2 regions of the Marinilactibacillus sp. XAAS-LB27 genome follow, and region 2 is predicted to be linked to the other one. Evidence: riboswitches for the same ligand, from Rfam matches in the RefSeq annotation. Region 2 holds a riboswitch; the other holds the start of a gene.
The links. Region 2 has a riboswitch for FMN ahead of ribD (bifunctional diaminohydroxyphosphoribosylaminopyrimidine deaminase/5-amino-6-(5-phosphoribosylamino)uracil reductase RibD). Riboswitches for the same ligand answer to the same signal wherever they lie in the genome.
Positions count from the first base shown of each region.

Region 1: linked by a shared signal. The riboswitch ahead of VXN63_RS02875 (ECF transporter S component) and the one ahead of ribD (bifunctional diaminohydroxyphosphoribosylaminopyrimidine deaminase/5-amino-6-(5-phosphoribosylamino)uracil reductase RibD) in region 2 are both predicted to bind FMN.

Region 1 covers NZ_JAYXKP010000001.1:587,779-593,564, reverse strand. The annotation lists gene VXN63_RS02880 (sensor histidine kinase) at 1-1,561, shown strand, start outside; FMN riboswitch at 1,638-1,760, shown strand; gene VXN63_RS02875 (ECF transporter S component) at 1,947-2,558, shown strand; gene VXN63_RS02870 (helix-turn-helix domain-containing protein) at 2,670-3,758, shown strand; gene VXN63_RS02865 (RecQ family ATP-dependent DNA helicase) at 3,724-5,178, shown strand; gene VXN63_RS02860 (LysM peptidoglycan-binding domain-containing protein) at 5,227-5,786, shown strand, end outside.
Region 2 covers NZ_JAYXKP010000004.1:39,965-45,750, reverse strand. The annotation lists gene VXN63_RS06565 (bifunctional 3,4-dihydroxy-2-butanone-4-phosphate synthase/GTP cyclohydrolase II) at 1-269, opposite strand, end outside; gene VXN63_RS06560 (riboflavin synthase) at 284-937, opposite strand; gene ribD (bifunctional diaminohydroxyphosphoribosylaminopyrimidine deaminase/5-amino-6-(5-phosphoribosylamino)uracil reductase RibD) at 952-2,019, opposite strand; FMN riboswitch at 2,266-2,379, opposite strand; gene VXN63_RS06550 (DUF1697 domain-containing protein) at 2,723-3,283, opposite strand; gene VXN63_RS06545 (MATE family efflux transporter) at 3,452-4,774, opposite strand; gene phnE (phosphonate ABC transporter, permease protein PhnE) at 4,879-5,694, opposite strand; gene phnE (phosphonate ABC transporter, permease protein PhnE) at 5,709-5,786, opposite strand, start outside.

The DNA.
Region 1 (5,786 bases), on a different contig from region 2:
TTATAACGAAGAAGAGTGGAATCTCCAATTTTCTGACGATATTTATCAGAGAGTAATCAGCAATCCTAATTTAGTTGAAGATATCGTGTCTGGTGAAGAAAATCAGATTCGTTCTGATTCTGATCCGGGATATGAAAATAAAATCCCTTATATCTTCCACATCAAACATATCAATTATCAAGGCGAACAATTGACATTTTATGCATATGCAGATCTTTCTTTTATCGCTGAAGTTGAACGCACGGTTTTCTATGCGTTAAGTTTACTTATTTTGTTTAGTGTATTTTTAAGTTACGCTTATTATTTGTATTTACGTAGACACATATCTGAACCAATCAATGCTATGACAAATATTGCTTTTGATTATGCACGAGATGACTTTAGTCATCAACTACCGGTCTCAGGTAGAGATGATTTGTCTGAACTTGCTATGGCAATGAACAAAATGGGCCACTCTCTTGAAACAAATAGAACCGTGGTCAGACAGGAAAAAGAACTGTTATCTCATATCATGACCAGTATTGATACGGGAATATTATATTATGATTCCGATCAGAGTCTGATTCTTTCCAATCCTGCTGGAGATTTATTTTTAACGCAATATCAAGTAGAAAAGGGTAATTTTTCAACGAAAGATGACTATATTGATATAGAGTTAAACTTAAAAGAAGCTGTTGAAACAAAGAAATTTTCTCAGTTCAGTATTGAAATGGTCGAATTTTATTATGAGGTAACGATATTGCCTCTAATCGAAGATGACACACTGGAAATTAGAGGAATTCTTGTTTCCACTAAGGACCTGACTCATGAACATAGATTAGATAAGATGCGTGTTGACTTTATTAATAATATTTCCCATGAACTAAGAACGCCGTTAGTGATGGTTCAAGGGTATAGTGAAGCAATTATTGATGATATAGCTGAGACAATCGATGAGAAAAAAGAAATGGCTCAAATCATTAGTGATGAATCGCAACGTATGAATAGAATGGTCAATGAGATGCTTGATCTATCAAGAATGGAAGCGGGATTTATTGAGATTGAAAAAGATCCTCTAGACCTGAACCATTACTTGAGTACACTCGTTTCCAGATTCAATAAGATGGCTTCAGAAGTCAACGTCAACTTAGTATTAGACGTTCCAGAAGAAATAATTGAATTGCCTATCGACAAAGACAAAATGGATCAAGTATTCGTGAATCTAATTAATAATGCAATCAGACATACCGGTATGACAGATAAGTCTGCTAAGACGGTTACATTGAGATTGTTTGAAGATAAAAACCTGGAAGAGGTTATTATGGAAGTTAGAGATACCGGAACGGGTATTCCTAAAGAAGATGTTCCATATATTTTTGATCGATTCTTTAAAGCAGACAAATCTAGAAAAAATTATTCAGACAATGCATCTGGTACAGGAATTGGTTTATCTGTTGTGCAGAGTATTATTGAAGCACATGGAGGTCGCTTAAGAGTAGAATCTACACTTGGTAAAGGCTCAACATTCATCATACATTTGCCTATTGACCAAAATTCTACAAGTACTTTTGATTCATTTTAGACTGAGCTGTTGACATTTCTGTGTGATTTTGTATAATAGTAATGTGCTTATTAAAAATAAGCAAAAAAATAATATGATTCATCTTCAGGGGCAGGGCGCAAATCCCGACCGGTGGTAAAGTCCACGAGCGAAACTTTTGTTTTGCTGAACTGGTGTAATTCCAGTACCGACAGTATAGTCTGGTATAAAGAAGATGGAGCTTTTTGACTGAATCATTATGTCTATTTAGCTCTGTTCATTTCCTGAAGTGGAACTGAACAGAGTTTTTGCATTTCTAGAGTGCATTCTCTGACCGGTCTCACTTCGAAATGTCGGAACCAAATAGGGATAAGCATCAATAAGTTCAATACCCTAACCAGGATGAATCCTTCTAGGAGGATTTTCAATGTCAAGCAACAAAACGCAAAAAGTAGTCGGTATAGCAGTATTAGCTTCACTAGCATGGATCATTTCTATGTTTTCGTTCCCTATTTTACCCGCAGCATCTTTTCTGAAGATTGATTTCAGTGATCTACCCGTATTATTCGGAATGTATATGTATGGTCCTATAGGCGGTATTACCATTGCCTTTATTCGTTCTCTACTATCTTTCATTCAAAAAGGTGGAGACATGGGTTTACCAATAGGCGATTCAGCACAATTTATTGCTTCTTTAGCCTATACGTTACCCATTTACTTTATTATCACAAAAATGGGATTACGTACTAGAGAAAAAGTGTTTGCTACTGTAGCAAGTACACTGTCATTAAGTGTCGTTATGGCTCTCTTGAATTGGGTATTCCTAATTCCTGCTTATATGGCTGTAATGGGATTCAGTGTTGGGCCGATCAGAGAATATCTAGTCTACTCAATTGTTCCTTTCAATCTGATTAAAGGTCCAATTGTAGGCATCATCTTTTTTGTGGCATTTCAAAAGCTTAAACCTTGGTTAGTTAAATCAAGAACCAGACTTTATAAAAAACAGTCCAAACGATATGTTTTAGAAAATGAGAACTAAGCTTTATCAACTAACAAATAGATATTACAAAAGGCGGGTCTATATGACCGCCTTTTTTATATTGAAAAAATAGATCTGAACGTGTATTCTGAGAAGAAGAAGAGGTGAACTATGGCTACTCAAAATCGATATTTCTTGTATTTTTTATTATCTTTTTTTAATAACCATTATCCATCGAAAAGCTCTCAGCTGATTCATGTGTTTCATGGAAGAAGAACACCTTCGATATTATTTAAAGTTGAGAATGAGCAGTTGTTTCCTGCTTTTGGATTATTCAAAGAATTAAAAAAAGAACATCTAGAACATTATCTACAAAAACTTTGTTCTAAAAATTTACTTCAAGGTAGCGAGGAAGAGGGATACCTTTTAACATCGCTTGGCTACAAATCATTGACTCAATATTTTGAAAATAAAAAGTACCCTGAAGCTATTCGTTCTCTTGAAAATGCCACACTCAGAAATTCTTTTTATCTACAAATTCAATTGGTTTCTCAGATATTTTCTGAGAAAAGATATGACAATAAAAAATATAGTCCTTCCATTAAGGAACCGAGTGATCAAGAATCGGTTAAAGCATGGTTGAGTAAGCAGAAAAAACCAATGGATCAATTAGCTCTCCAGTGGGCAACGGAATTATATGACTTGCTTTTAACGTTTGCAAAAGAGGAAGCAAGTATGATTGTTGGAAAATTAACTGGTCATGATATCATCGGGAAAACGAATCGACAATTAGCAGAAAGTCTAGAAATGGAATCTGTAGAATTGAATGTACGTCTAAGTAACACCTTCGAACAACTGATTATCCAAGCTAGAGCATCTGAAGGTCTTTTATTAAATGATTTTGTCACATACCTAGATCAGCGTACTTATTTTGGGTTATCTAAAAGTACGTACGATACTTATTTGATGGTAAACGAAGGGTATAGTGTAGAGCAAATCTCAGAAGTCAGGCAATTAAAATTAAATACGATTAGAGAACATATTCTTGAAATTTATCTTGTTCACCCAGACTTCAATTTCCAGCCATATATTCCTGCGGATCAGTATGAGCGTTTAAAGATGGCCTTTGAACAAAATCCCAAGTATTCCTATAAACAAGCAAAACAAGATTATGAAGATCTGATGTTTATGTGGTTTAGACTAGTAGAAATTGAAAGGATTAGATATGGTAGAGAAAACGCTAGAGCAGATACTTTATGAAAAATTCAATTATAAGACTTTTAGATCTGGTCAAAAAGAAGCTATTCAAGCAGCCCTACAAGAAGTAGATTCGGTGGTTATGTTACCAACTGGCAGTGGGAAATCAATCTGCTATCAATTACCTGGTTATATAAAAGAAGGGCTGGTTTTGATTGTATCACCACTTCTATCATTGATGCAGGATCAGGTTGAAAAACTTAAAAGTAGTGGAGAACGGCAAGTAGCCGCTTTAAATAGCTTATCGTCCAGAAATGAAAAAAGAAGAATTATGAAAAATCTTCATAAGTTTAAATTTCTTTATATCTCTCCAGAAATGATTCAGTTCGATTTTTTGATGACAAAACTTTCTCAACTAGATATTGCCTTGTTTGTCGTTGACGAAGCCCATTGTATCTCTCAATGGGGAATGGATTTCCGACCAGACTATCTTAAGATTGGTGAGGCTAAAAGAAAACTTAACCATCCTACAACAATGGCTCTGACGGCTACAGCCACAGAACAAGTTCGCAGTGAAATCAAACAGTCTTTAGATATAGATTCTATAGAAACTAGAGAGATTATACATTCAGTAGACAGATCTTCGATAAAATTAAAAGTAGAGATTTGCGAGGGGAACAAAAAAGATCGTTTAAAGGAACTCGTTCATCAGTTGGAAAGTCCTGGGATTGTTTATTTTTCAAGCAAAAAACTGGCTGACGAGATGGCTTCAGTCTTGAGAACTGAATTAGGGATCCGAGCCGAGAGTTATCATTCTGATTTGACAATTGATGACAAAATTAAAGTACAGCAGCAGTTTATAGACAACTCGATTCAGGTTATTTGTGCAACGAGTGCTTTTGGAATGGGCATCGATAAACCAGATATAAGGTACGTTATCCATTACCATATGCCATCTAATCCCGAGATGTACTTGCAAGAAATCGGAAGGTGTAGCCGAGACGGTAAGGAAGGTATTGCCATACTGCTTTTCGAGCAAGGAGATCAGTATTTACAGATTAGACTACAAGAAAATAGTCTGCCGGATGAATCTCTACTGGAATACATTTACAAGTATCACCACAAAATCAAGCAAGAACAAACAGATCCTAAAGTACAAATTGCCCAGTTTTATGTGAATGCCTCTATACCTTATAGAGTTGCTTTACACCAGATACAGACTAGAGAACGTCTTAAAAAAGAGCAATTAGAATATATGATGAATTACTTGTTCACCAAAGGATGTAAAAGAGCTTATCTGCTTCAATATTTCGATGAGTCAATAACGGTAAAGCCAGAACGTTGTTGCAGTCAGTGCACGGCAGATTTAGAGACGTATTTCTTTGATGACGAAGAAGATAAATTAGTCGTCAAAAGCGAAACAATTGACTGGAGAGTTCGTATGAAACAATTGTATAAACTTGATGAGGAATCTATGAATTAAGCTAAAATATGATACAATAACTATGATAGAACTTGAGGAGGAATCACTATGAGTAAGAAAGATCGCGAGTCGATGGAAGAACTGTGGTCTAAACGATTTGATGAAGAAGTAGATTATGACGATCAGGCTATGTCTCGAAAAGCTAAAAGAGAACGCGAGAAAAGTATTTCTCCTATCCTGACTGTTACAGTAGTATTTCTAGTGTTGATTATTGTTGTAACACTAGGCACATACGCTTGGTACAGTCAGCGAGAATCAAATTATTCTAGCCCTGAACAACCGAGTGTCGAACAGCCAGCGCCAGCAGATCCAGAACCAGAGGAAGAACCCGAGGTCGAAGAAGAAGTAGCTGAGGAGCCAGAAGAGCCTGAAGAAACAGTGGAAGAGACGGCTGAAGAAACTGTAGAAGAACCTGTGCAACCACAACCGGAATCTGAGAGTGAGTCAGAAACGGAAACGACTGGAGAAAATCAACCAGCTAGTGAGCCAGCAGAATCTAATACAAATCAAGCAGACAGCAACGCTGCCTCTGAGGAAGCCAATGAAGCTGCTGAGGAACCAACTACAGCAGGAGAAACGTATACAGTAAAAGCGGGAGATAACATGTA
Region 2 (5,786 bases):
AAATCAATTGAAACGGTAAAGGCAGTACCATGGTCATCAGTGTTCCGACTAACCATTTGAGATAAATTAAATTTATTTGTATATTCTCCTGTCATAGGTATACAGATGAGTCCTCTAGCATATTTAGCCATAAAGTTAACGTTTTCTGGCGTTGCAAATTCTGCTGCGCAGATAATGTCTCCTTCATTTTCTCTGTTTTCGTCATCTACGATAATAACGTTTTTTCCGTTTTTGATATCTTCAATTAGTTCTTCTATATCATTAAACATACGTCTACCTCCATCTAAATAAATCCAGCATTCAATAAAACACTCTCTGTTATCGATGACTGATTTGTTGCTTTTTCACTTGATACTTTTAGCAATTTTTCCACATATTTCCCAATAAGGTCACACTCTAAATTGACCAAATCACCTATGCTATGCTTGAGCAATGTTGTTTCTTCAGCGGTATGTGGAATAATGGATACAGAAAAAGATTTGTCCGTTACTGAAACGACAGTCAAGCTAATACCGTCTATAGCAATGGACCCTTTTTCGATTATATATTTGAGAATTTCGGATCCAGTTTCCACGGTTACCCAAACTGCATTCTCTTCCTGTCGATACCTTTTAATAATCCCTGTTCCGTCAATGTGTCCACTAACCATATGGCCACCTAACCTTGTTTCTAAGGTTAATGCACGCTCTAAATTTACACGTGATTGATTCGTTAACTGTTGAAAATTCGTCCTAGTCATTGTTTCAGCCATGACATCTGCTTCAAAGGTTTGAGTAGTCATCTTCTCTACGGTCAAGCAAACGCCCTGAACCATAATGCTGTCCCCGATTTTTGTTCCTTGCAAGACTTCACTCGCACTAATGGTTATTCGACTAGATTTTACAGACTTTCTGATGTTTGTCACTGTTCCAATTTCTTCGACTATCCCTGTGAACACTTTGATTCCTCCTCTTACAAATACCCTTCTACTAAAATATCTTCTCCTAATTGACTCAACTCATACGTTTTGAGTTCCAAAGCTGCACTGATCTTCTGAATCCCTTCCCCCCCAATAGGAGATAAAGCATTCTGACCTCCGAGTATCTTGGGCGCAATATACACAGCAACTTTATCTACGACACCAGCTTCGAATGCTGCTGCATGAGTTGAAGCCCCGCCTTCAATCAATAGACTATCGATACAAGCGTCCCCTAAAATCGTCATTAATTTTTTGAAGTCGAATGTTCCGTCATCCAACTGCATCAATAAAACTTGCACACCCTTTTGCTTCAGTCGATCTATTTTCTCTACACAAGCTGACTCGGATGTAAAAATAATCGTAGGCGCTAGATCTAAAGTCTGAAGAATATTTGATGACTCTGGTATACTCAAGTTCCTATCTAACACAACCCTTATAGGATTCGACATCCCTTCAATGCGACAGGTTAGTAATGGATCATCTTTAAGTACCGTCCCAATCCCTACCAATATTGCAGCAACCTTCCCTCTGATTTTATGCGCATGATTTCTAGATTTTTTAGATGAAATCCATTTAGATTCCCCTGATTCAGTAGCAATTTTCCCATCCAACGTCATTGCATACTTCATAATGACAAAGGGTTTTTTAGTTGTAATAAATTTATTGAATACCTCGTTTAATTTTTCACTTTCTTCTCGAAGTACGCCTTCTCTTACTTCAATACCTGCTTCTTGGAGAAGTTGAATGCCTTTACCGGCTACCAATGGATTGGGATCCGTTGCAGCTACGACGACTCTTTTTATCTTGCTTTTAATAATTAAATCCGTACAAGGCGGCGTTTTCCCAAAATGTACGCAAGGTTCAAGTGTGACGTAAATTGTTGCGCCTCCCACCGGCTCAGTTGCATTTTTAATAGCATTAACTTCAGCGTGCGGTCTCCCGTATTGTTCATGATATCCGTGACCTATGACTCTTCCTTCTTTAACAATAACGGCTCCGACGAGCGGATTTGGTGAGGTTTGTCCCCTACCTTTTTCTGCTAACATTAATGCGATTCTCATATAGAATCTGTCCACATAGATTCTCCTTCCATCAAAAAAAACCCTAAATCTTTATTAGAGATTCAGGGCTTGGCTTTTGAATTTAACTGTATTCAAATAAACAGACTCCTAGTATACGATTGCTCCTATACAGTAGAGAACGCTAAAAACCCTGGAAAAAAAATTTTCCCAGGGCATTCTGAATACAACTAGCTACTGTCCTAAAAGTCAAAAATTACAGACTCCCAGAATATTCACTATATCATTCAATGTCTTCTTTCATCCAGACTATACTGTCGGCTTCGGAATTTAACCGAATCTGCCTTGCGGCTCGTGGGCTTTACCACCGGTAGGGACTTTCACCCTGCCCTGAAGACTATTCACTTTTGTAAGTCTAAGAATAAAGAGTCAAAAATCTTTTGTCAATAACTTTTTCTTTTGTATAACTATCTCTATTTTCAAAAAAGCTAATTATTTATTAATTCTTTTTACCACTACTGTTTCTTAATATAAAACCTTCATGTCTTCTAGGTATCTTTACATGGATACTGACAAATGCGTTTCAACCCAACAAATGATGTTCAGTAATTAGGAACAATTCGTGCATTTAACGTAGTTAAATTTTAGAAAGATTTGTAAATTTCCGTACACCACAATAAATTAAAAAAATACTAATTTCTCTACCAGAAGTTACCGATAATAGGATAACTTTTATTGTAAATGGTTAGGTTTGAATCATTTCCCATAGCCTTGTGGTTGTCTTCCAATTTCTAACGGTCATTGACTGGTAAATATCTTTTTTTGCAAGTCTGCTTAATGCACTTTTAGTATAATCCGGGTGCGTTGGTCCAGGTCTACGGTAATAGATTACATTGGTTCCGCACCAAGATTGATCAATCCCACCACGTGTTTCGACTTCTTTCATAGCATCTTCAGCAGTAATGTCTATCAAGAATAAGACATCATAACGATAATCAACTGTCTGATCAACTCTTCCATAGTTTTCAGGTGCCTCCGCTATGACTGATTCATAGCTTTCTTTGTTTAACGTCAATATTTTTAATGAAGTCGTATCTAATGTGAATTTTTGGGTTAGTAGAGTCGCTACTTTTTGGGTAATCGTTTCACTAACTAGGTTAGATTCGACGACTATATTTCCACTTTGAATATAGGTTTGAACAGTATCAAATCCTTCTTTTATTAATTCAGTACGCAAGTCTGCCATCTTCACTTTATTTTTACCACCGACATTGATTCCTCGAAGTAGCACAACATACTTGTTCATCCTCTCAAATCCCTTCAACTACAAGATAGATTTATTGTACGCTTATTTATCTTCGTATGTTTAATTAATGTAATCAGTCTCTAAAAGATGTTATCTTATAAAAAACAACCGCTAACTGTTCCGTTACAGAACAAATCAGCGGTTAATTTAGTTATAAATTTTTGAAGTTTATTTAGTTTGTACTTTTTTCTGCTTAATGCGTTTTTTCGGATTCATTTTAACCATAATCCAGCCAATGACGACTGCTTCCGCCACTACATAAGAAGACCATACCCCGGTCATCCCGTAAAGATGACTCAATAATAAAACAACTGGAATAATGATAAATCCACCTCTAAGAAGGGAAAAGAATAATGCCAACCTTGGTTGATCCGTTGCACTGAAATACGTTGTCAGGATCGTATTGGCTCCTGCGAAGAAAAAACCGATAAAGTAAATCAAAAGACCAAAAACTGCCATCTCTTTAACGTGCAGATTCTGATCGCTATTAAAAGCAGAAATAATGCCGTCTCTGAATACAAAAGTCGAGACATAAATCAGCGTACTAATAGAGAGCGCTGTGGCTATAGAAAGCGTTAGTACGTGTTTCATCTTGTCTAAGTCTTTGAGCCCATAGCTATCACTTAAAAGCGGCTGTGCTCCTTGTGCGACCCCTGTAAACAACGATAATACGACAAAAGAGATATTTGCGACAATACCGTAAGCGGCTAGTCCTAGATTTCCTTCAAGTGTAAAGATAATCGTGTTAAATGAAAACATAACCACAGCGGCTGCAATTTCATTGATAAATCCAGCTGCACCCAAGTAACAGATATCTTTCATCACTTTTAGTTGAATACCTTGGAACACAAATTTCAGCTGATTCGTTGGACGTCTAAAGTGCATACTTAAAATGGCCAAACTACTGATCGGCGCAATACTCGTTGCTAGAGCTGCTCCAAACATCCCCATATCTAACGGGAAAATAAAAATATAATCCAAGACAATATTCAAAAAACTACCCAGTAACATGCCGTACATTGCTAGTGATGGATCACCGTCATTTCTAACAAAAGATTGCATAGCATTATTCAAAATAAAAAATGGAGAAAAGAACAACAGTGTTCTTAGGTAAATAGACGTATTCGCAAACGTTTCGTTGTTAGCACCAAGCATGCGTGCAATAGTATCTGCACCTACAACACCTATAATAGAAAATACGATTCCCACAATCAATCCAAATAGAAGAGATTGCGTGTAAACACTTCGTGCTTCTTTAATTTTCCGCTGTGCATTCAGTATGCTAAAGCGCGAAGCTCCACCTAGTCCCAGCATCAGTCCGATCCCGTGAATCACACCGTAAGCCGGTATACTCAAATTCAAAGAAGCGATTCCGTTGGAGCCCAGAGCTTGTGCGATAAAAAAAGTATCCGCTAGAATATATAAAGAAATTCCGATCATACCTAAAACATTTAAACTAACATATTTAAAAAACAATTTATTGGTATTCATTTAAACCCTCCGCAGCACGGTTTTCTTGCTTACAACCGGCGCTTTCCAATTATAATAAAAAGCTGCACCTTTTCCAAGATGCAACTTCTCGAGTATACTATATTTTATTTTGTTCCGCTAACTAATCTAGATCTTAGTTTGTTTGAGAATAGTTCCACTAAAAGAATCAGTACGACTAGTCCAATCAGAATAGATCCAACTTGGTTCCAACGATAAGATCTCATTGCGAAAATCAATGGTGCACCGATACCACCAGCACCAACTAATCCTAAAATCGTCGCATCACGTAAGTTCATATCGAAACGATAAATCGTTGTAGATAAGAAGCTTGAAAATAGCTGTGGTAAAATACCATAACGAATTTTCTGATACGTCGTACAGCCCATTGAAGTCATCGCTTCTAGTACACCACGGTCTAGATTTTCAATAACGTCAACATACAGTCTAGAAATCATACCAATCGAAGTGATTGACATCGTGAGTACCCCTGCGTAAGCCCCTGGACCTGTTACACGAATAAACATAATCCCGTAAACCAGCGATGGAATCGTACGAATAAAGATAACAACCAGTCTTGTGATATAAGCCACTGGTCCACTAACTACACTTGGCGCCATCAAAAATGAAATTGGAATAGCTAGTAAAGAACCAAATACTGTTCCCAGTAAAGCGATGGCAATTGTTTCGTACAATAGGTACGGTACACCTTGAGTTGAAAAGTCAAATAAAAATTCTAAATCTGGCGTTACAATCCCTCTGACAATGTTGACTGCAAGACCTGTTCCTTTTTGATCTAAGCCTGTAATATCGACACCTATAAATGACCAGATCAGAAGAGCTAATATAATAATTGATATTGTTATAAAGTACAATTTACGATTCGGGGCTTTGTTATATTGTGTTTGAATTGCTTCGTTCATTTAACTCTTCCTCTCTAAGACAATTTACGTCTAAAGTATTCACTGACGCGTTCAATAATGAACACTACGATCATTAAGACTAAAAGAACCAT